Regions from separate parts of the Microbispora sp. CSR-4 genome, predicted to be linked through region 3. Evidence: predicted binding sites of a transcription regulator. Region 3 holds the regulator's gene; each other region holds the start of a gene.
The links. The regulator LexA, encoded in region 3, represses DNA repair genes until DNA is damaged. The targets are predictions, from matches to a motif close to TCGAACANNTGTTCGA.
Positions count from the first base shown of each region.

Region 1: a site for LexA is predicted at 1,602-1,617, ahead of ruvC (crossover junction endodeoxyribonuclease RuvC). Genes of this name have one in related genera too.
Region 2: a site for LexA is predicted at 5,093-5,108, ahead of FLV34_RS18615 (DUF6504 family protein). Genes of this name have one in related genera too.

Region 1 is NZ_VJVX01000054.1:52,019-59,698, forward strand. Features, by position in the region: gene ruvB (Holliday junction branch migration DNA helicase RuvB) at 1-218, opposite strand, end outside; gene ruvA (Holliday junction branch migration protein RuvA) at 299-919, opposite strand; gene ruvC (crossover junction endodeoxyribonuclease RuvC) at 916-1,545, opposite strand; gene eis (enhanced intracellular survival protein Eis) at 1,656-2,852, opposite strand; gene FLV34_RS31015 (YebC/PmpR family DNA-binding transcriptional regulator) at 2,991-3,743, opposite strand; gene pdxT (pyridoxal 5'-phosphate synthase glutaminase subunit PdxT) at 3,747-4,337, opposite strand; gene FLV34_RS31025 (MarR family winged helix-turn-helix transcriptional regulator) at 4,426-4,851, opposite strand; gene pdxS (pyridoxal 5'-phosphate synthase lyase subunit PdxS) at 4,934-5,848, opposite strand; gene FLV34_RS31035 (DUF3048 domain-containing protein) at 5,956-6,960, opposite strand; gene FLV34_RS31040 (hypothetical protein) at 7,096-7,635, opposite strand; gene FLV34_RS31045 (glycosyltransferase family 4 protein) at 7,676-7,680, opposite strand, start outside.
Region 2 is NZ_VJVX01000023.1:84,789-92,468, forward strand. Features, by position in the region: gene FLV34_RS18600 (AAA family ATPase) at 1-119, shown strand, start outside; gene FLV34_RS18610 (DNA polymerase III subunit alpha) at 1,046-4,678, opposite strand; gene FLV34_RS18615 (DUF6504 family protein) at 4,752-5,018, opposite strand; gene FLV34_RS18620 (AAA family ATPase) at 5,410-6,603, shown strand; gene FLV34_RS18625 (hypothetical protein) at 6,624-7,274, shown strand; gene FLV34_RS18630 (glycosyltransferase family 4 protein) at 7,522-7,680, shown strand, end outside.
Region 3 is NZ_VJVX01000007.1:26,235-33,914, reverse strand. Features, by position in the region: gene FLV34_RS08625 (MFS transporter) at 1-279, shown strand, start outside; gene FLV34_RS08620 (alpha/beta fold hydrolase) at 291-1,097, shown strand; gene FLV34_RS08615 (vitamin B12-dependent ribonucleotide reductase) at 1,161-4,046, opposite strand; gene nrdR (transcriptional regulator NrdR) at 4,165-4,644, opposite strand; gene lexA (transcriptional repressor LexA) at 5,082-5,795, shown strand; gene FLV34_RS08600 (MalY/PatB family protein) at 5,884-6,978, shown strand; gene FLV34_RS42260 (cellulase family glycosylhydrolase) at 6,988-7,680, opposite strand, start outside.

The DNA of each region.
Region 1 (7,680 bases), on a different contig from region 3:
ATGGCGAGCGTCGTCTTCCCGAGCCCGGGACCGCCGCTCATGAGCACGTGGTCGGGCGGGCGGTTGCGGCGCAGCGCGCTCTCCAGCACCAGCGACAGCTGCTCGCGCACCCGGCCCTGCCCGATGAACTCGTCAAGGCGCCGGGGGCGCAGCGCGGCCTCGATCGCCCGCTCGTCGCCCTCCGGTTCCGGCGACACGAGATCCCGCTCGAAGCTCACTCGACACCATCCGCTCGGCCTGCCGGGACCCGTCCGATTCCCGGTGAAAATTTCATGGAACCTTCAGCCCGCCACGAGGGTCACCGCACGCTCAGCACGCGCAGCGCCGACTTGAGCAGCGCCGCCACCTGCGGGGCGCGGCCGGCCGCGAGCTCCGCCTCGGCCTCCGCGGTGACCGCCGCGACCGCCTCGTCGGCGTCCCTGGACGAGTAGCCGAGCCCGACCAGCCCGGAGTGGACCTGGTCGCGCCAGACGGGCGCCGCCGCCGCGCCGTTGAGCGCGGCGTCGACGGCCGCCGCCGGGGTGCCGAGCTTGTCCTTGAGTTCCAGCACGATGCGCTGCGCGCCCTTCTGGCCGATGCCGGGCACCATCGTCAGGGCCTTGATGTCGGCGCTCGCCACCGCGACCCGCAGCGCGTTGGGCGCGTGGACCGCGAGCATGGCCAGGGCCAGGCGCGGCCCGACCCCGCTGGCCGTCTGGAGCAGCTCGAAGACCGTGCGCTCGTCGTCGGAGGCGAAGCCGTACAGCGTGAGGGAGTCCTCGCGTACGACGAGCGAGGTGGACAGCCGGGCGGGCTCACCGACCCGCAGCCCGGCCAGGGTGCCCGGGGTGCAGTGGACGAGCATCCCGACGCCGCCCACCTCGACCACGGCGCTGTCGGCGCCGATCGCCGCCACCTGCCCCGCAACGGATGCGATCACCGCGTGTTCCCTCCCCGGTCCTGACGCCCGGCCGCGACTTCGCCGGGTCTCCCAGTCCTACCAGAGCCCCCGGTGCCCCCGGTGCCACCAGTGCCGATGGCGGCGGCACCGCCGGAACGGGCCCTGGCCAGGGCGTCGGCCAGGCGATGCTGCACGCCGCCGCGCCAGACGTGGCAGATGGCCAGGGCGAGCGCGTCGGCCGCGTCCGCGGGCCTGGGCATGGCGTCGAGCCGCAGCAACCGGGTGACCATCGTGCCGACCTGCTTCTTGTCGGCGTTGCCGTTGCCGGTGATCGCGGCCTTGACCTCGCTGGGCGTGTGCAGCGCGACCGGCAGCCCCCGCCGGGCCGCGCAGACGATCGCGACGGCCGACGCCTGGGCCGTCCCCATCACCGTGCGGACGTTGTGCTGGGCGAAGACCCGCTCGACGGCGACCGCGTCGGGCCTGATCTCGTCGAGCCAGCGCTCGATCTCGGCCTCGATGACGACCAGCCGGGACCCGATGTCGTCGTCGGGCGGGGTGCGGACCACCCCGACCGACAGCAGGCTCAGCGGCGCGCCCGGGCTGCCCTCCACGGCGCCGAGACCGCACCGCGTCAACCCCGGGTCCACGCCCATCACCCGCAGCTGGGGCATCCGCACCGGCACGCCTCCCTGATCCCGGCGGCGCGGCCGCCGCTGCGCCGAACATCTGTTCGGTCGGTCACTCTATCGCGATCAGCGGCCGCGCGGGGGCGTCAGAAGTAGTCGATCATGTACGCGGTGCAGCCGAAGGCGGCGTCCAGCGCGTCATCGGTGTCGGGAGATCCGCCGCTCAGCAGGCCGGCCCGGCGGAGGGTGGCCGCGGGGACGCCGGCGAAAAGTGCGGACATCCCGCCGATCGCGAGCCGTGTCGCGTCGCCGGCGGCCTTCTCACCGCCCGGCGCGTCCCGCCGTGTCATGGAGCCGGCGCGGCCGTCCACCCGCAGCAGCCACGCGCCCGCGTTGCCCGGGCGCAGGGCGTCGGTCACCTCGACGGGGATCTCGGCGCGGACTCCGGCGGGGAAGCCGCGCCCCTCGACAGCGGCGGGCAGATCGATCAGCCGGAACATCCACCGGGTCTGGCTGACCTCGTCCCTCGACCGCTCCCGCAGCATCCAGAGCACCGGGTCGGCCGGGTCCACGAACGCCTTCACCGACTTGGCGACGCTTGAGGAGCTGCCGACCAGCGACCACAGGGCCCTGGCCGTCGCCTCCGACCCCGCGAGCAGGTTGTCGACCTCGATGTCCCCGTCGCTCCACCGGTAGACGACGAACCCGTCCTCGGCCAGGTAGCAGAAGTCGTCGTCGTCCTCCAGCCACAGCCGCCAGGTCCGCTCGTCGAAGCAGAGCGGGCCGCTCGCGCGGGCGGCGGTGTGCACCCGGCCGACCAGGGCGACGACCTCGGCCGCGTCGGCGGGGCCCATCCTGCGCAGCTTGACCGCGCCGGACGCGCCGGATAGACCGGATGGACCGCCGAGCGTACGCAGCGCCTCGGCGGGCACGGTGACCCGCTGGAGCACGCCGGCGTGCTCGTAGCCCGCGCTCCGGTAGATGGGCGTGGTGGCCGGGTAGAGCGCGGAGACCACGTGGCCCAGCTCGGCGCAGCGCTCGATGACCGCGTGCGTGAGCGCCCGGCCCACGCCCCTGCCGCGGTCCTCCGGCGCCACCGTCACAGCCCCCACGCCGCCCATGGACAGCGGGCGGCCGTGCCACCACTGGACGTACGGGTTGATCCTGGCCGCGCCGACGAGCCGGGGGCCGTCGAAGGCGCCCAGATAACGGCCCTCGGGCAGCATCGGGGTGACGAGCTTGCGCCAGGTCTCCACGTCGCCGCCGGACAGCGGGCCGAAGGCGCGCCTGCGGGTGTCGAGGACGGCGTCCAGGTCGTCGCTCGTGAGATGACGGATGTCCACAACCGGCCAAGCTATGCGGGCCCCGGCGGCCATGCCACCGGTTTTCCGCTCACGCGGGGGCCTCGGGCCGGGCCCCGCGCCCATGTGGGCCGAGGGCCCGTGCCCATGTGGGCCGAGGGCCCGTGCCCGCCTCCGGCGTCAGGCGCCGACCTTCTCCATGACCTCGTCGCTCACGTCGAAGTTCGCCCAGACGTTCTGCACGTCGTCGCTGTCCTCGAGCGCGTCGATGAGCTTGAAGACCTTGCGGGCGCCCTCCTCGTCGAGGGGGACGTTGAGCGTGGGGACGAAGCTCATCTCGGCCGACTCGTAGTCGATGCCGGCGTCCTGCAGCGCCTTGCGCACGGGGATCAGGTCGGAGGCCTCGGAGACCACCTCGAAGCTCTCGCCGAGGTCGTTGACCTCCTCGGCGCCCGCGTCGAGGACGGCCATGAGCACGTCGTCCTCGGTCAGCGACCCCTTGGGGACGATCACGACGCCCTTGCGGTTGAACATGTACGACACCGAGCCGGGGTCGGCGAGCGAGCCGCCGTTGCGGGTCAGCGCCACGCGCACCTCGGACGCCGCACGGTTGCGGTTGTCGGTGAGGCACTCGATGAGAACCGCGACACCGCCGGGGGCGTAGCCCTCGTACATGATCGTCTGCCAGTCGGCGCCGCCGGCCTCGAGGCCGCCGCCGCGCTTGCGGGCCCGCTCGATGTTGTCGATCGGGACCGAGTTCTTCCTGGCCTTGGTGATGGCGTCGAACAGCGTGGGGTTGCCGTCCGGGTCGGGCCCGCCGGTCCTGGCCGCGACCTCGATGTTCTTGATGAGCTTGGCGAAAAGCTTGCCGCGCTTGGAGTCCAGCGCCGCCTTCTTGTGCTTCGTCGTCGCCCATTTGGAGTGGCCGGACATCGCCTAGAGCTCCCTCACCATTTCGACAAAATACGAGTGCACCCGCGCGTCGCCCGTCAGCTCCGGATGGAAGGACGTCGCGAGCAGCGGTCCCTGTCGGACCGCGACGATCCTATCCCCAGCTTCGGTGCGGCCCAGCACTTCCACGTCGGGCCCCACGGACTCGACCCAGGGCGCGCGGATGAACACGGCCCTGATCGTCCCCCGTCCGGCGAAGTCGAGATCGGCCTCGAACGAGTCGACCTGGCGGCCGAAGGCGTTGCGGCGGACCACCATGTCGATGCCGCCCAGCGTCTCCTGGCCCTCGATGCCGCCCTCGATCCGGTCGGCCAGCATGATCATCCCGGCGCACGAGCCGTAGGCGGGCATGCCCTCCTTGATCCGCAGCCGCAGCGGTTCGAGCAGCTCGAAGGTGACGGCGAGCTTCCACATCGTGGTCGACTCCCCGCCCGGGACGACCAGCGCGTCCACCGCGGCGAGCTCCTCCTGCCTGCGCACCGGCGTGGCGGTGGCGCCCGACTCCTCCAGAGCGCGGATGTGCTCGCGCACGTCGCCCTGCAGGGCGAGCACGCCGATCTTGGGTGCGGACGTCACGGTTTCCCTTCCTGTGCTGACGTGTTCAGGGTATGGCCGCGGTCTTGCGGGCCCAAAACGACGGATCGGACGAGGCCGGCGTGTTCCGTCAGGCACGGCCCAGCTTCGCGAGGGCGGGCAGGGCGTGGGCTATGGCCGTGCGCTCCTCGACGGTCAGCGCGTCCAGCCGGTCGGACAGGTAGGCGATCCTGGCCCGCCGTACGGCCCGGAGGCGGTCGCGTCCCTCGCCGGTCAGCTCGACGGTGCGCACCCGCGCGTCGGAGGCGTCGGTGCCCCGCGCGACGAGACCGGCCTCCTCCAGGCGGCTGACCTGCACGCTCATCGTCGGGAGCTGCACGCCGTGCTCCTCGGCCAGCTCGGTCATCCGGCGCGCGCCCTCCTCCAGGGAGCCGAGCACGGAGTATTGCTGGGCGGTGACCGGCTGCCCCGCCGTCGTACGGCGCAGCAGCATCACGATGTGGCGCAGCTCACGCGACAGGTTCTCGGCGAGCCGTGCCGTGTCGTCGGTCGTCATAGCAGGCCACGATAACGGGGCGGACAGCACGAACGCCCGGCCGGGATGTCCGGCCGGGCGTCTTCGCTCCGGCTTCCGGCGCCTACCAGCCGCGCTCGGCGAGGCGGTGCGGCACGGGGATGTCGTCGACGTTGATGCCGACCATCGCCTCGCCCAGGCCGCGCGAGACCTTGGCGATCACGTCGGGGTCGTCGTAGAACGTGGTGGCCTTGACGATGGCGGCGGCGCGCCTGGCGGGGTCGCCGGACTTGAAGATGCCCGAGCCGACGAACACGCCCTCGGCGCCGAGCTGCATCATCATCGCGGCGTCGGCCGGGGTGGCGATGCCGCCCGCGGTGAACAGCACCACCGGCAGCTTGCCGGTCTTGGCGATCTCGGCCACCAGCTCGTACGGCGCCTGCAGTTCCTTGGCCGCGACGTACAGCTCGTCCTCGGGCAGCGAGGTGAGGCGCTTGATCTCGCCGCGGATCTTGCGCATGTGGGTGGTGGCGTTGGAGACGTCGCCGGTGCCGGCCTCGCCCTTGGAGCGGATCATCGCGGCGCCCTCGGTGATGCGGCGCAGCGCCTCGCCGAGGTTGGTGGCCCCGCACACGAAGGGCACGGTGAACTGCCACTTGTCGATGTGGTTGGCGTAGTCGGCCGGGGTGAGGACCTCGGACTCGTCGATGTAGTCGACCCCGAGCGCCTGGAGCACCTGGGCCTCGACGAAGTGGCCGATCCTGGCCTTGGCCATCACCGGGATGGAGACGGCGTTGATGATGCCCTCGATCATGTCGGGGTCGCTCATCCGGGACACGCCGCCCTGGGCGCGGATGTCGGCCGGGACACGCTCCAGCGCCATGACGGCGACGGCTCCCGCGTCCTCTGCGATCTTGGCCTGCTCCGGGGTGACGACGTCCATGATGACACCGCCCTTGAGCATCTCGGCCATGCCGCGCTTCACGCGGGCGGTGCCGACGGCGGTGGTCTCGTTGACTTCGGGGGTGCTGCTGGACACGGTGCTACCTCACGACGGCGGGCCTACGGAATCCTCTCCATGGTAGGCCGTGACCGATCCCGCACCTCACGCACCCATATGTCGGAGTCGATCAGCCTCTTTGTCCATCACGGCGCGACAGGCTTGCGCGAGGCGAGCACGACCCAGACCTGGCCGCGGGCGAACGGCATGGGCGTGCCGTCGGCCATGGTGTAGGTGGTGCCCTTCTTCTCCGAGGAGCGCGACCACTTGATCCGGAATGCCTGGCCGTCCCTGAGCACGACGCCGGTGCCCTTGCCCACCGTGTGCACGAGCGGGGTGTAGCTGCCGGTGAAGTCGTGGAACTCCGAGCGGTCGGTCTTCACCCACTGGATGACGATCGTGGGGGCGCCCTGCTGGCCGCCCTCGGCCGCCATGTCCTTCTCGCCGTCCTGCGTCACCAGCCACCGCTTCTGCGACGCCGACCACGTGAACGTGAAGCGGGCCGCGGGATAGCGGACGGTGACGCTCTTCTGCGGCGTGCCTCCGGCCGGCGGCTCGTCGGAGAAGACGAAGCCGATGTCGTGCGCCCTGGTCGCCTGCGGCGCCTTGGCGAGCAGCTTCCTGGGGCTGCCGACCAGGTTGTACGGCGCGACCCGGCCGGCCGCGCGGGTGTACGCCGCGGGGACCCGGCTGTCGGACACGTCGAACAGCGAGGCCTTCTGGACATAGGGGATCATCTTCGTCTGCACGCCGGAGTAGGCAAGGGCGGGCTTGCCGAACATCGGGAGGATGTGCAGGTCGGAGATGCGGGCGCTGCGGACCGGCCCCACCTGGGCGGGCAGCTTCGAGGAGAAGATCGCCATGAGCCGGGTGAGCCCGCCTTCGACCTGCTCGACGAAGACGATGTCGGCGCTGCGCAGGCCCATCTGCGGCTTGCCCGCGTGGGTGTTCTCGATCTTCACGGCGAGCACCGGCTTGCGCGCGGCGATGGGGCGGCCGGTGAACGGATGCTCGGGAGGCGGCGGAGGCGGAGTCGGCGACTCCACGACACTGGCCCCCTGGGACTGGGCGACGGGCTTGTCGCCCCCCGAGCACGCGGCTCCGGTCAGGACGACCGCCATGGCCAGCGTGAAGCCGATCCCTGCCCGCACCGTATCCGCTCCTCCCGATGGAAAGCCCTCGCCACCAGGCACGACGGACCTGGCCCACGCGGACCCGTTGACCAGCATGGCAATGAATCGGCATGAGCTTACCGGGATCAGCCCGAAATGCCCGACAAAAAGTGACTATCCACTAGCGAGCGATTCGGGCGGTTCGTCATCGATGTCGAAGAAGCGGGGCGGGTCGGTGTGCCCGGCCAGGTGCAGCGTGCGGGCCAGCCAGCGCCGCTGCGCCGCACGGGTGACGGCGGCGGCGTTGTTGTAGAACCGGCGCGAGTAGACGACCTTGGCGACCGCGGTGTCCAGTTCCTCCAGCAGGGCGGCCCCCGCGGGGTGCTCGGCCAGCTTCTCCCGGAACCGCTCCTGGTCGACCACCGCCCGCAGCGTCCTCGACAGGTCGCTCTCGGCGTGCTCGCGCTCGTCCGGCCCCGCCGTACGGGCCTCGTGGGCGGCCGCGGCGAGCACCAGCGAGGTGGCGGGGTCGAGGATGCGCGAACCGGCGAGCTCCAGGCAGACCGCGGCGCGGCGCAGCAGCGCGGCGTCGAGCGCGGCCTGGGCGGTCTCCAGGCGGATGTGGAGACGGTCGAGCCGCCCCGCCCGCCAGGAGACGTAGACGGCGAACAGCACGACGACCACGGCCGCCACGAGGATCAGGGTCGTGGTCACGCCGGCACCTCCGCGTATGCGACCTGACCGCCACGGATCGTCATG
Region 2 (7,680 bases), on a different contig from region 3:
CCCCGCACACGGTGTCCACCCACCTCCGCCGGATGTTCGGCAAGCTCGACATCGCATCTCGCACCGAGCTGGCCCGCATCGTCGCAGAAAAGTGCCCTGAGCTCATCGAGAGTGATTAGGCGGCGAGGTGGTCCCCGACCGGATTAACGCCATCGCGGACGGGATAAGAGTGAGGCAGGTCACACACCCGGCGCGGGGGAGAACAGATGCGGTCCAGATCGTCAGCGCTGAACCGGGCGGCCGCCGGTGTGTACGCGGCCCTCGCCGCCCAGGTCGTGTCTGTGACCGCGCTCGCCGTGTTCGAGGAGACCAGAGGCAGGCGTCTGGCCGCGCAGATCGCGGCCTTCGGCGGCGATCCCGCCTCTCCCGCCGCCCGGACCGTCAGCGGCGCGGCCACGGCGTTCGCCGTGCTGGTCCTGCTGGCGATCGGCGCCACCGTGGCGTGCGCCGCCGCCTATCTGGGCTGGCTGCGGCTGGTGCGCCCGGGCACTCCGCCCGTCGCGCTCGCGGCGGCGTGCCTCGTGCCCGGCGTCAACCTCGTGGTCCCGCCGTTCCTCGCCGACCTGGCCTGGCGCGAGGGCCCGGCGGGGCGACCCCGGCGAAACGGCGGCATCATGCGAAGCGGCGATCCCGCGCGGGGCGAGCCGTACGGCGCCGGAGACCGGACGCGGTGGCTGGTCGTCCTCGCCTGCTGGTGGATGAGCTGGCTGGCCGCGCTCGGCCTGGTGTTCGCCAGCCCGGCCCGGGACGGTCTGACCGGCCTCGGCACGGCCCAGGCCGCCGCGATCGCCGTAGCGGCGCTCCTGTGCGCCTCGGCCGTCCGCGAGGTCACCCTCCGGCACGCGGGCGCCGGCCGGAAGCGGACGGCACGGCCCGCCGTCCGGCCGCAGGTCCGCCTCGGCAGCACGCTCGACCAGGCCGAACGGCCGTCCGGCAGGCCGGCGGCACCCGCGGGAGGCCGCCCGGAAGGGAGCGGATCGGATGTCCCGCGCTCCGAGCCCGGCCCCACGGCCTCCGGCCGCGCGGGAAACGGCGGCGAGGAGGATCACCGGCCGGGCGGCGGTCCCGAGCTGCCGGAGCTGGCGTGCCAGAGCCGCCGCTGGGGCGCGGACGGGTGGCCGGGGAGCCGCCCCTCGCGTACGGCCGGCGGGGCGCCGTTGTCGGAGTAGGGCGACACCCGGAAGCCGTTGCCGTATTCGATGGGCCGTCCGCCCACCCCGGCACCGGGCACGGGCACCTCGCTGATCAGAGCGCGTACGGCGTCAAGCCCCTCGGTGCGCCACACGCGGTCGAGGTCGGCGAGGTTCCAGCAGTGGACGGCGCGCAGCGAGACCGCCCGGCCCCCGGTGCGCCGCACCACTCCCCTGGCGGCCAGCAGCCACGACCCGAACACGGTCGCGGCCGTGTGCGCCTGCACCGACTCGAAGAACGTCAGGTCGATCGGTCCTGTGGAGTCGTCCAGGGTGGTGAAGATGACCCGCTGCCCCGACCGCACGGCGGGCGTCTGGGTGGCGACCTTCACCCCCGCGACCAGGATCTCCGCGCCGTTGCGCTGCCGGAGCAGATCCCTGGCCCGCGTCACGCCGATCGCGTCGAGCAGGTCGCGGTAGAAGTCCATGACGTGGTGGCTCACGTCCATGCCGAGGATCTCCAGCTCGGCCTCGACGGCCTCGGCCTCGGTCATCTCCGGCAGCTCGCCGGGCGTGACCCGGTCGGTGAACCCCATCGGGAGCTGCCCGGCCACGCCCACGGGTGAGCCCCGGTCGAGCGCGCCGACCTGGGCGATCAGGTCGCGCCTGGTCAGCCGGCCCGGCCGCCAGCGCGGCTCCCCCGGCCGCAGGCCGTGCAGGGCGTCGAACCCGCCGACCTCCACGATCCGCTCGGCCACCGGCCGTGAGGGCCGGGCCCGCTCCCAGAAGTCGGCCAGCGAGGTGTAGGGCCGGCCCGCGACCATGCGCTCCACCTCGGCCTCGCTCACCCCCCGTACGGCCGAGAACGGCACCCGCAGGCCGTATCCACGGCCGAACTCCACCGGCCCGCCCTCCACCGGCCCGCCCTCGGCCGGGCTCGTACGCTCGACCAGCCAGGTCTTCCCCGACCGGTTGACGTCGAGGGGCAGGACGTCCACGCCGCACTGGCGGGCCTCGTCGAGGATGACCCGGCTCGGATACATGCCGGGGTCGTGGGTGAGCACGCCCGCGAGGAACGCCGCCGTGTGGTGCCGTTTCAGCCAGGCCGACTGATAGGTGGGCAGCGCGAACGCCGCCGCGTGCGCCTTGCAGAACCCGAACCCGCCGAACGCGTCGAGCACCTTCCACGCCTGCTCGACGACGTCGTCGGCGTAGCCGTTCTCCTTGGCGAGCGGCACGAACCAGGCGCGTACGGCCTCGCGGCCCTCCGGCGTGCCGAGCGCGCGGCGGGCCCGGTCGGCCTCCGACAGCCCCGCCCCGGTCATGACGTCGATGACCTTCATGACCTGCTCGTGGAAGACGACCACCCCGTTGGTCTCCCTGAGCGCATCGCGCAGCGACTCGTGCGGGTAGCGCGCCTCGCGGAAGCCGTGCCGGGTCTCCAGGTAGGGGGTGACCATGTCGGAGTTGACCGGTCCCGGGCGGAACAGCGAGATGTCCACGATCAGGTCGTGCATCGTGCGCGGCTCCAGCTTGGCGACGAGTTCGCGCTGCCCCGGAGACTCGATCTGGAAGCAGCCGATCGTGCGGCTGAGGCGGATCATGTCGTAGGTCTCCCGGTCGTCGCGCGGGACGGCGTCGAGGTCGATCTTCCGGTTCTCGACCCGTTCGACCTCCTGGAGGGCGTAGGCGAGCGCCGACTGCATGCGTACGCCGAGCACGTCGAGCTTGAGCAGGCCCGCCTCCTCGACGTCGTCCTTGTCGAACTGCGACATCGGGAAGTCCAGCATGCTGCGCTCGACCGGGGTGCGGTCGCGCAACGTGGAGTTGCCGATCAAAACGCCGCAGGGGTGCAGCGCGATGTGCCGGGGCAGCCCGTCGAGCCGCTCCGCCAGGCGGAACACCGTCTCCAGCGACCGGTCGTTCAGCCCGCTGTCGCGCAGCTCCGGCAGGTCGGACAGCGCGGCCCTGATCTGCCTGGCCCGCACCTGCGGGAACGCCTTGGCGATGACGTCGATCTCGTGCGGCGGCAGGCCCATGGCGGCGCCGACGTCCCTGATCGCGCTGCGGGCGCGGTAGGTCTCCATCATCGACACGCAGGCCACCCGATCCTCGCCGTACCGGTCGAGGATCGCGCGGTAGCAGTCGAGGCGGCGGGCCGACTCCACGTCGATGTCGATGTCGGGCAGGCCCTTGCGGCCCTCCGACAGGAAGCGCTCCATCAGCAGGCCGTGTTCGAGCGGGTTCACCTCGCCGATGCCGATCAGGTAGTTGACCAGGCTGCTCGCCCCCGAGCCGCGGATCGCGCAGCGCACGCCCATCGCCCGGATCATGTCCGTGATGCCGGCGACGGACGTGAAGTAGCCCGACAGCCGCTTCTTCTCGATCACGTGGAGCTCGGCGGCGAGCCGGTCGCGCGCCTCGGCCGAGCGCTCCAGGCCCCGCCGGGCCAGCCCTTCCTCGCAGCGCCGCCGCAGCAGGGGCACCGGGTCCTCGCCGACCTCAGGCAGGTGGAGCCGGGGCCGCTCGGGGTCGAGCAGGGGCACGATCTCGACAGGGTCGAGCACGCACAGGTCGGCCACGCGGCGCGTCTCGGCCAGCAGCCGCGCGGCCCGGCCGGTGTCGCCGCCGCAGATCCGCGCGGCCACCCGAGCCATCTCGGCGCCGTCCTTCAGGTACGCGTGGGCCGTGGGGTCGTCGAGGTGCCGCCCGTCGAGGGGCACCAGCTTGCGCGCCGCGTCGAGCACGTTGCCGACCTGGTGGTCGGCGGCGTCCAGATAGCGGACCGCGTTCGTCAGCACGACCGGCACGCCCATCGAGTCGGCCAGCCCGATCATGCGGGCGGCGGTGCTCGCGTCGCGATAGCCGTACAGATCGGACACCTCGACGACCAGGTCGGGGACCACCGCGCGCCAGGCGGCCAGCAGGGTCCTGGCCTGGTCGTCGTGCCGCTCGGCCACCGCGCGGCCGACGCCGGAGCGGGGCCCGAGCAGCACGGTCAGCCGGGGCTCCCCGTCCGGGCCGGTCGCGTGCTCGGCCACCATGCCCGGCGTGACGTACGGCGCGCCGCGCTCCCCCGCGTGGTGGGCGGCCGTGACCAGGCGGCACAGCGCGGCCCAGCCGCCGGTGCGGGCGAGCACGACGACCCGCGCCGACTCGGCCGCCGTCCCCCGGCCATGCCCGTGCCCATGCCCGTGTCCATGCCCGTGTCCATGCCCGTGTCCATGCCCGCGGCTGTGACCGGTGCGGCGGCCGGACGGCAGGCCGCCCTCGAACAGGTCGTCCGGCGCGGAAGAACCGGGCACCGAAGAGCCGGGCAGGGAAGAGACGCCGTCGAGGGCGAGATCGACCCCGACGACCGGGCGGACGCCCTGCTCGTGGCACGCGATGACGTGCTTGATCGCGCCATAGAGGCCGTCGCGGTCGGTCAGCGCGAGCGTGTCCATGCCGTGCTCGGCGGCCCGCCGGACGAGGGCGGCCGGGAACGCGGTGCCGTACCGCAGCGAGAAGGCGGACGCCACGTGCAGGTGGGCGAAGGCGCGCGTCACGGGCACACCCCCGTCCGTCCCCGGTCCGTCCTCCAGCGGCCCGTCCCCCGGTTGGGTGGCTGGAGCGTTCCCATCAGTCCCAGGCCCTCAGCAGGAGCCAGCCGCCGCTGGCGGTGTCGAAGCGCAGTTCATAGGTCCCGACCTCCTTGCCGGCCGCAGCACCCACTCGCCAGAAGCGCCGCTCGCCGGGATCGGCGTCCGAGGTCTTCCACCACTCTCTGGCGACCACCCAGTGGTCCTGGACCTCGCGGACGGTGTAGAGCCGGTCACGCCAGACGAACTGAGCAGGGCGCCCGTCCCGGACCCACACCTCGATCGGATCGCCGTAAAGTCTGCTCAAGACTCCTTCTCCCTGTGGCTTCGTGGCCACCCGGGGGAAGACGGGCGGATGATTCGGGCAGAATCGCCGCTACTTCGAACATACGTTCCCAGGGCGGTGAACGCAAGTCGGCACGGCCCGTTCCCGGGTGCGAAATCCCAGGAAGCACGCCCGCGGGCGGAGCCGTCAGGCACCGGCGACCGCATAAGGTCGCCGGGCGGACGCTTCGCCGCTGCGAGGTGAGTCGTGACCACGATGTCGCTCCTACGACGTTGAGCCTCGCCCCGCACCCGAGACGCGATCTTCAGAGGAGACCGTCTCCATCTGTGATCACAGCAGTACTCTGGCGGGGACTCGCACTGGTCCGCACAGTGACCATTGGAACGCAGACCGGCATGGAAAGTGTGGCTTGATGGAGAAGCGGCTGATCGAGCTCGAGGTGGAGAACTTCCGCAGCCTGCGAAAAGTGGCGCTTCCCCTGGGGCCGCTCAATGTGCTCGTCGGCGCGAACGGCGCAGGAAAAACCAATATCCTCGAAGTGTTCCGATTTCTCGCGGACGTGATCCGGACCGACCTGCAGCCGGCACTCGACCTTCGCGGCGGGTTCGACGAGGTCGCCTTCTGGGGTGGGGACAAGCCACCGACCTCCATCCAGATCAAACTGAAGGCGAACTGGACGACTCACAGCAGCCCGAACGCACCCGACGAGTACTCACTACGGATCGAGCAGCGCAGCGGCAGATCCCTCTCCCGGCGGGAGACATTCCAATTCAAACGGACGCAGGGACGCGGCCGCCGAATCACGATCTCCGGCCAGAAGGTCAATGTCGTTCAAATCGGTAAAGACCGGGCCGAGTCCCCTGCGCACTCCATCGGAATCCAGCGGCTGAGCAGCGGCCTCTCCACGCTTCCACGGCTCACAGATGACGAGGGAGGGACCGAGGTGGCGACGGTGGCGCAGCGGCTCGCGTCCTTCCGGGTCTTCGATGTGAACGTCGGATCCGCCCGCATGCCGAGTCGCTTTCCACACGGGATGGATGCTTTGGAGGACGACGCCGCCAACATGGCCGCGTTTCTTCTGACGCTGCGAAGCCGTGACGAGGAGGCGTTCCAGAGGCTGGAGGCCGACGCGATCGAGGTGCTTCCACAGCTCACCGGAATTGATTTCGAATTTCCCTCTGGTCCCGCGCGCGAGGTCATCGTCATCCTCCACGAGCGAGGACTTCGCAGACGGACGCAGCTCGCCGACGCATCGTACGGAACGATCCGCCTCCTCGGTCTCCTTTCCCTGCTTTACGACCCCAGCCCCCCGGCCCTGACGTGCATCGAGGAGATCGATCACGGCTTGCATCCCCAAGCTCTGGAACTTCTCGTGGAGCGGCTCCGCGAAGCCAGCCTACGGACGCAGTTCCTCATCGCCACGCACTCCCCTGCCCTTGCCGACAGGCTGCACCCGGACGAGCTGGTCGTCTGCGAACGCCGAGACGACGGATCTTCCGCGATACCCGCTATCTCCCATAAGCAGATCCGTAACATCGTCACGCGAAGCGAAGGGCTTCCTCTCGGCGAACTGTGGTTCTCGGGCGCCCTGGGAGGCGATCTGTGACCCCGCGAGGCGGCACTCGTGTGCGTGCCACGAAGAAGCCCGTCGTGGTTCTCGCCGGCGAGGACAGCAACGACCGGCGCTGCCTCCGCATCGTGTTGGAAGCCCTGTGCCCGCAGATGAAAGGGAGGCTCGTGGAGATCAACGAGCCTGTCCGTTTACGGCAGGCCACCGGTCAGAGACTCACCGATCGAGTGAACAAACTCGCCAGACTGGCCCGCGCGCGGGCCGCCAGGGAGAAGGCCGAACTCGCCTGCTTTTTCGTCCATGAGGATCTCGACGCCGTCGACGGCGAAGAGTACGTCCGGATCCGCGACCGGGTGCAGGACGCCCTCGACAGGGAGATGAATTCGGCTCATTACGGGCTGGCCGCGTGGGAGACGGAAGCGTGGATGTTCCTGTTCCCGAAAGCGTTGAAGGCGTTCGTGTCCTCCTGGGAGGTGCCGAGCAAATACCTGGGACGAGACACGGGGAAAATACATGCCCCGAAGAAGGTCCTCATGAACGAGATCGGACCCCCGTCCCGCCGCTACCGGGAGTCGGATGCACCCGGGGTGCTGGAAAAGGCGGTCTCCCTGGGTTCCCTGAGAGAGTTGTCCGGTTCGAACCGATCATGGAGCGATCTCTGCGCCAGCGTGGAGCGCTGCTGCGGGGAACACCTCGGGAACCGATAGTTCCGCTGCTTCCCGCTGTCGGGCAGCACCGCGTCACTCCTGGGGAATTTCACCCTCACCGACTCAGTCGAACCCGCCACCGGTCTCCGCCCGGGACAGGAAGGGCCTGTTTGGCACTCAGGTCAGGAGAGTGCTAACAGTAGTGACGTCGCCGGCGCGGGCGCTGGGACCGAGCACTACGACGCGTACGCGGCGGCGGTGATTCCTACGCCGAAGACCGTGGATGCGTATCGGAGGTGTACTCGTCATGCGTTCAGTGAGCGATCTTCACCCCGCCCGGTCCCGCTCCGGTGGCCTGCGGATCGCGATGGTCGCCCCGCCCTGGTACGAACTGCCGCCCCGGGCGTACGGCGGCATCGAGGCCATGGTGTCCGATCTGACCACCGCCCTCGTGCGCCGTGGTCAC
Region 3 (7,680 bases):
GTGCTCGGCGCCGTGCTGTCCGCGCTGACCCAGGCGAGCCTGACCGGCCCGTACGGCGAGGCGCGCGCGGCCCGGGCGACCTCCCGCCTGCTGCAGGGCGACATCACAGGGGCCGTGCCGGCGGGAGCCGGACCGCTGGAGTTCGCCCGCCTGGCGAGCGCCGGCTACGCGGACGCCCTGCACACCGCCCTGTGGCTGCTGACCCTCCTGTCCCTGGCCGGCGCGCTCGCCGTCGGCCTCCTGATGTCCGTCCGCGAACCCGCGCGGATCACCACGTGAAAGGAACGACCATGCCCGTCGTCACCGTCGGTTCGAGCACCGTCAACTATCTCGTCACCGGCACCGGCCCCGGTCTCGTCCTCGTGCACGGCACCGGCGCCGACGCGCAGGCCAACTGGGGCCCGCTCATCGACGCCGCCTCCGGCCGCTTCACCGTGGTCGCCCCCGACCTGTCCGGCTCCGGCGCCACCGTGGACGCGGGCGGTCCGATCCGCGTCGAGGACCTGGTCGCCCAGGTGCTCGGCGCGGCCGAGCACGCCGGTCTGGAGCGCTTCCACCTCGTCGGCCACTCGCTCGGCGCCGTCGTCGCAGTGGCGACGGCGGGCACCCGGCCGGAGAAGATCCTGTCGCTGACGGCGCACGCCGGATGGGCCAGGACCGACCCGTGGATGGCCTTCCAGATGGACCTGTGGGTCCGCCTGGTGCGCACCGACCGCGAGTTGCTGGCCCGTCTGCTCCAGTTCACCGCGATGGGCGAGGAGACGCTCCGCGCCCGGTCGGCGGAGGACTTCGAGCAGGCCGCCGCCGCGTTCACGGCGATGCTCGGCGGCGCGGAGGACGGGTTCGAGAGGCAGACCCTGGCCGACATCTCCGTCGACATCACCGGGCTCCTGCCGCACGTGTCCGCACCGACGCTGATCGTCTCCAGCGCCGACGACCGGATCGTGCCGCCGCACCACCAGCGCGAGCTCGCCCGGCTCATTCCCCACGCCGAGCTCGTGACGGTCCCCGGCGGCCACGGCCTGCCGTTCGAGGACCCCGCCGCGTTCACCGCCGTCATCACCGGCCGCCTGGACCGCATGGCCGCGGCGGTCTGAGGTCCCGTGAACACGCCGACGGGGCGCCGGATCTCTCCGGCGCCCCGCCTGACGGCGAACCGATCAGCTGCAGCCGCTGGTGCTGCCGCAACCCTCGCAGACGTAGCAGCTCCCGGCAGGGCGCATCTTGGTGCCGCAGGTCATGCACAGCGGCGCGTCCGCCGTACGGCCCTGGTGGCTCTCCAGCGAGGCGCCGACCCGGCGCGGCTCCGGCACGGCCACCGGCGCTGCCGGGGCCTTCTCGACCGGCGCGGGCTGCGCCTTCTCGACCGGCGCCTGCCCGCTCTCGATCGGCGCCGACTGGGCGAGCGCGGCGGTGTCCACGTCCTGCAGCGCGGCCGGGTCCTCACCGCGCTGCTGCGCGGCCCGCTCGGACGCGGAGAAGATCCCGAGGGCGGCCCGGTCCTCGTACGGCAGGTAGTCGAGCGCGAGCCGCCGGAAGATGTAGTCCATCACGGACTGCGCCATCCGGACGTCGGGGTCGTCGGTCATGCCCGCCGGCTCGAAGCGCATGTTGACGAACTTCTGCACGTACGTGTCGAGCGGCACGCCGTACTGGAGGCCGATCGAGATCGCCACGGAGAAGGCGTCCATCACGCCCGCGAGGGTCGAGCCCTGCTTGGACATCTTGAGGAAGACCTCGCCGAGACCGTCGTCGGGGTAGGACGAGGCGGTCATGTAGCCCTTGGCGCCGCCCACCGTGAAGCGGGTGGTGGTGCTCGGCCGCTGGTTGGGCATCCGCCGCCTGGTCGGCCGCGCGACCTCCACGACCTGGACGACCGGCTCCTTGTCCGCCGCCTCTGCGGGGGCCTCCTCGGAGGTCTTCTTCGCGACCGACAGCGGCTGGCCGACCTTGCAGTTGTCGCGGTAGACGGCCAGGGCCTTGAGGCCGAGCTTCCAGCCCTCCAGGTAGACCTGCTCGATGTCGTCCACGGTGGCCGACTCGGGCAGGTTGACGGTCTTGGAGATGGCGCCGGACAGGAACGGCTGGACGGCCGCCATCATCCGGACGTGGCCCATCGGGGCGATGGCCCGCTCGCCCATCGCGCAGTCGAACACCTCGTAGTGCTCCGGCCGCAGGCCGGGGGCGTCCACGACGTGGCCGTGCTCGGCGATGTACTCGACGATGGCCTCGACCTGCTCCTCCGGGTAGCCGAGCCGGCGCAGCGCCCGCGGGATCGTCTGGTTGACGATCTGCATCGAACCGCCGCCGACGAGCTTCTTGAACTTCACCAGCGCCAGGTCGGGCTCGATGCCGGTGGTGTCGCAGTCCATCATCAGGCCGATGGTGCCGGTCGGGGCGAGCAGCGACGCCTGGGCGTTGCGGTAGCCGTTCTTCTCGCCCAGCTTGAGGCACTCCTGCCACTGCCGGGTGGCCTCGGTGTGCAGGGCCTTGTCCATGTCGCCGAGCGTGCGCAGGTCGTCGTTGGCCGCGGCGTGCTTGCGCATGACCCGCTTGTGCGGCTCGGCGTTGCGCTGGTAGCCGTCGTACGGGCCGACGATCCCGGCGATCTCGGCCGAGCGGCGGTAGGACACGGCGGTCATCAGCGATGTGATCCCGGCCGCGATGGCCCGGCCGCCGTCGGAGTCGTACGCGTGCCCGGTCGCCATCAGCAGCGCGCCCAGGTTGGCGTAGCCGATGCCGAGCTGGCGGTACGCCCGGGTGGTCTCGGCGATCTTCTGCGTCGGGAAGTCGGCGAAGGTGATCGAGATGTCCATCGCGGTGATGATCAGCTCGGTGACCTTCACGAAGGTCGCGACGTCGAAGGAGTCGTCGTCGCGCAGGAACTTCAGCAGGTTGATCGACGCGAGGTTGCACGAGGAGTTGTCCAGGTGGACGTACTCCGAGCAGGGGTTGCTGGCCGTGATGCGCCCGGTCTCGGGGCAGGTGTGCCAGTCGTTGATCGTGTCGTCGTACTGCAGGCCGGGGTCGGCGCACTCCCAGGCGGCCTGGGCCATCTTGCGGAACAGCGACCGCGCCTCGACCTCTTCGATGACCTCGCCGGTCAGCCGGGCCCGCAGGCCGAACTTGTCGCCCGCCTCGACGGCCCGCATGAACTCGTCGGAGACCCGCACCGAGTTGTTGGCGTTCTGGTACTGCACGGACACGATGTCCTTGCCGCCGAGGTCCATGTCGAACCCGGCGTCGCGCAGCGCGCGGATCTTGTCCTCTTCGCGCGCCTTGGTCTCGATGAACTCCTCGATGTCGGGGTGGTCCACGTCGAGGACGACCATCTTGGCCGCCCGGCGGGTGGCGCCGCCCGACTTGATGGTGCCGGCGGAGGCGTCGGCGCCGCGCATGAAGGACACCGGGCCGCTGGCCGTGCCGCCGCTGGACAGCAGTTCCTTGGACGAGCGGATGCGGGAGAGGTTGACCCCGGAGCCGGAGCCGCCCTTGAAGATGACGCCCTCTTCCTTGTACCAGTCGAGGATCGACTCCATCGTGTCGTCCACGGCCAGGATGAAGCAGGCGCTCACCTGCTGGGGGGAGCGGGTGCCGACGTTGAACCACACCGGGGAGTTGAAGCTGAAGACCTGGTGGATCAGCGCGTGCTTGAGCTCGTGGTCGAAGATCTCCGCGTCCTCGTCGGAGGCGAAGTAGCCGTTCTCGACGCCGGTCCTGGTGTAGACGCCCACGACCCGGTCGACGAGCTGCTTGAGGCTCGACTCGCGCTGCGGGGTGCCCACCGCCCCGCGGAAGTACTTGGTGGTGACGATGTTGGCCGCGTTGACCGACCAGAAGTCCGGGAACTCCACGCCGTGCTGCTCGAAGTTGACCGAGCCGTCCCGCCAGTTCGTCATCACGACGTCGCGCCGCTCCCAGCGGACCTCGTCGTACGGGTGGACACCCGGGGTGGTGAAGATGCGCTTCATCTTCAGGCCCTTGCGCGGGCGCTTGCCCGGGTGACCCCCCGCACCCGACACCGTGCCGCTCACGGTCTCCGTCATGACTTCCCCCTCCCAGGGCCCGATGGAGCCCCTTCTCCGGACCACGCTCGTTGAAACCACATAGTCGCGGTGCGCCGTCGCGCCCCGCCCGCCTCGTCCCGGTCCCCCGGAAGGCGTCTTATTCCTCGCCCCCGGTGCCATGGGCTGCGGTGCCGTGGGCCGCGCGGAGCCGCTCGATCTCCGCCTCGAAGTCCGCCAGCGTCTCGAAGCTGCGGTAGACCGACGCGAAGCGCAGGTAGGCCACCTCGTCGAGATCGCGGAGCGGGCCCAGGATGGCCAGGCCGACCTCGTGGGAGGCGATCTCGGCCGCGCCCGTGCCCCGGATGCTCTCCTCGACGCGCTGCCCGAGCTGGGCGAGGGAGTCCTCGCTGACCGGGCGCCCCTGACAGGCCCGCCGCACGCCGGCGATGACCTTCTCGCGGGAGAACGGCTCGGTGACTCCGCTGCGCTTGCTCACCATCAGCAGTACGGTCTCCTGCGTGGTGAACCTGCGCCCGCACTCGGGACAGGTGCGCCGGCGACGGATCGCCGCCCCGTCCTCTGCCGCGCGGCTGTCCACGACCCGGGTGTCCGGGTGGCGACAGAACGGACAGTGCACTTCATCGCCTCCCTGAACGCACATCCCCGAACACAAGGTGTGGTGAACTTACACCGGTGTGACTACTAGATGTTGTGGTCCAACCGTAGGAGCGCCCGACCTTGAACGCAAGTCGAACCGGCCTTGGGCAAGGAAGTCCCTGCTCCGCCCGCGTGTCGCACCCCGGGTCACGGCCGCATCACGCGCCCCGGCCGTCGCGGAATAGGCCGTTTACGCGCCTTTTCCCGGCCGTTTTTCGCACGGCTTCTGACCTGCGCCTACAGCGGCCGAAGAAGATCGGGGAAATCGAACACGGGATCGATCGAACTCCCGTACGATGAAGGCGGACGGCGAGATCGGCGATTTCGCTGGATATCGAACAATTGTTTGACGGTGATCTTGAATCGCGGTACGGTCGCTCTGTGCGACACGAGGAACACGGATTGAGAGGTGGCATCGTGAGTGACCGAAGTGAGCAGGCGAATGGCGTCAGCGACCTCGCGGTTCGCAGGCGCGACTCGCTTGGCCTCACCCCCAGGCAGCGGAAGATTCTCGAGGTGATCCGCGACTCGGTCCAGCAGCGCGGTTATCCGCCGTCCATGCGGGAGATCGGGGAAGCGGTCCAGCTGACCAGCACCTCCAGCGTGTCGCACCAGCTCACGGCGCTCCAGCGTAAGGGCTACCTCCGGCGTGATCCCCATCGGCCCCGGGCCCTGGAGGTCCGGCTGCCGGGCGAGCCGGTGCTGTGGGTGGACCCCGACGCCACCTCCGAGGAGGAGCCCGGGTTCAGCCGGCCCACCGCGGCCTACGTGCCGCTGGTCGGCCGCATCGCGGCCGGTGGGCCCATCCTCGCCGAGCAGAGCATCGAGGACGTGTTCGCCCTGCCCAAGCAGCTCGTGGGCGAGGGCACGCTGTTCCTGCTCCAGGTCTCCGGCGACTCGATGATCGAGGCCGCCATCGCCGACGGCGACTGGGTCGTGGTCCGGCAGCAGCCGGTCGCCGACAACGGCGACATCGTGGCCGCGATGATCGACGGCGAGGCCACCGTGAAGACCTTCAAGCGCAAGGACGGGCACGTGTGGCTGGTGCCGCACAACCCCAACTACGAGCCGATCCCGGGCGACGAGGCCACCGTGCTCGGCAAGGTCACGGCTGTCCTTCGCAAGCTGTAGCCGCGCCGGCGCCCCGCGGCACGACGGGATCGCGGGGCGCGGCGGCCGCCTTTTCGGCGGTCGTCAACCGGCAATTAGGGTGAGTCGGATGAAGCTCGACTCCCTCTCCCTCGACGCGGCCCGGGGCCGTGACGGAATCAAGTGGGCGCAGGCCGCGCCCGGCGTCATCCCCGCCTGGGTCGCCGACATGGACTTCCCCGTGCCCGACGTGGTCACGGAGGCCATAGCGCGACGCGCCGCCAAGGACCTCGGCTATCCCGCCTGGCTGGACACCCCGACCGCGGGACCACTGGCGGAGGCGTTCGCCGAGCGGATGGAGACGCGGCACGGCTGGCGGGCCGATCCGGCCCACGTGCGGTCCTTCACCGACCTCAACCAGGCTCTCCAGGTGCTGCTGCACGTCCTGACCGAGCCCGGCGACGCCGTGGCACTGCACGTCCCCGCCTACGACCCCTTCCTCACCACCATCACCGGGATGAACCGCCGCCTGGTGCCCATGCCGCTGACGGCCGACGGCAGGTTCGAGGTCCCCGGAGAGCCCGTCAGTGTGCTCCTGCTGGTCAACCCGCAGAACCCGTCGGGCCGTTCGTTCACCCGTGAGGAGCTCGAAGGCGTCGCCGCGTACGCCGATCGGCACGGCACGCTGGTGATCGCCGACGAGATCCACGCCGACCTGACGTACGCCCCGAAGCGGCACATCCCGTTCGCCACGATCCTCCCCGAGCGCACGGTCACGCTGACCTCCGCCAGCAAGGCCTTCAACATGGGCGGACTGCACTGCTCGGTGGCCCACCTCGGCGCGAAGGAGGCCAGGGACGCACTCGGCCGCCAGCCCGCCCACATCTTCGGCGCGCCCAGCGTGCTCGGGGTGGAGGCCACGGTGGCCGCCTGGCGGCACGGCGACGCGTGGCTGGAGGAGGTGCTGGCGATCCTCGACCGCAACCGCAGGCTCGTCGCCGAGCGGCTCCCGTCGGTCGGCTACCGCGTTCCCGAGGCCACCTATCTCGCGTGGCTCGACTTCGGGGTGCCCGGCGCGGCGGCGTTCGTCGAGCGGGAGGCCCGGGTCAGGCTCAACCCGGGCCCGATGTACGGAGGCGGCGACACCTTCGCCCGCCTCAACTTCGCGACATCGGCGGCGATCCTGGAGGAGATCCTGTCGAGGATCGCCGCCGTGCTGACGTGACGCGCCCGCTCAGCTCGCCGTACAGGTGACCGAGGACGGAACGCCGTTGCTGCCCGACCAGCTTCCGTTGAAGCCGAACGCGGTCGAGGCGCCGGCGCCCAGCGTGCCGTTGTAGGACATGTTCGTCACCGTGACGTTGGACCCGCTCGCGCTGAGCGTGCCGTTCCAGAGCTGCGTGATGCTCTGGCCGTTCGGGAAGGACCAGTTCACGGTCCAGCCCGAGATGGCCGACGAACCCGCCTTGACCGTGACCTCGCCCTGGAAGCCGCCGGGATACTCGTTGACGACCTTGTACGTGGCCGTGCAGGTCTTCCCGCCCGGCGACGAGGGAGACGCGGACGGCGACGGGGAGGGAGACGGCGAGGGAGACGGCGATGGGGAGGGCGACCGAGTCGGAGACGCCGACGGCGAGGCCGAGGGCGAGGGCGACACTGGCGGCGTCGGGGTGCCACCACCGCCGGTCGGCGGGATCAGGTAGGGCGAGATGATGCTCTGCTTGGCCTGGTCGACCGTCGCCCAGTCGTCCTTGAGAATGCCGCCCGTGTCACCCGAGTTGGGGTTCCACGACCAGTAGGTGAACGACATGCCGTTCACGCCGGTGCCCATGTACTTCATGAGCTCCTGGAGCCAGATCTTGTCGATGTTGCTGGCGAGCGTCGTGCCGAACTCGCCGACCATGATCGGGGCGATGTTCTGCTTGTA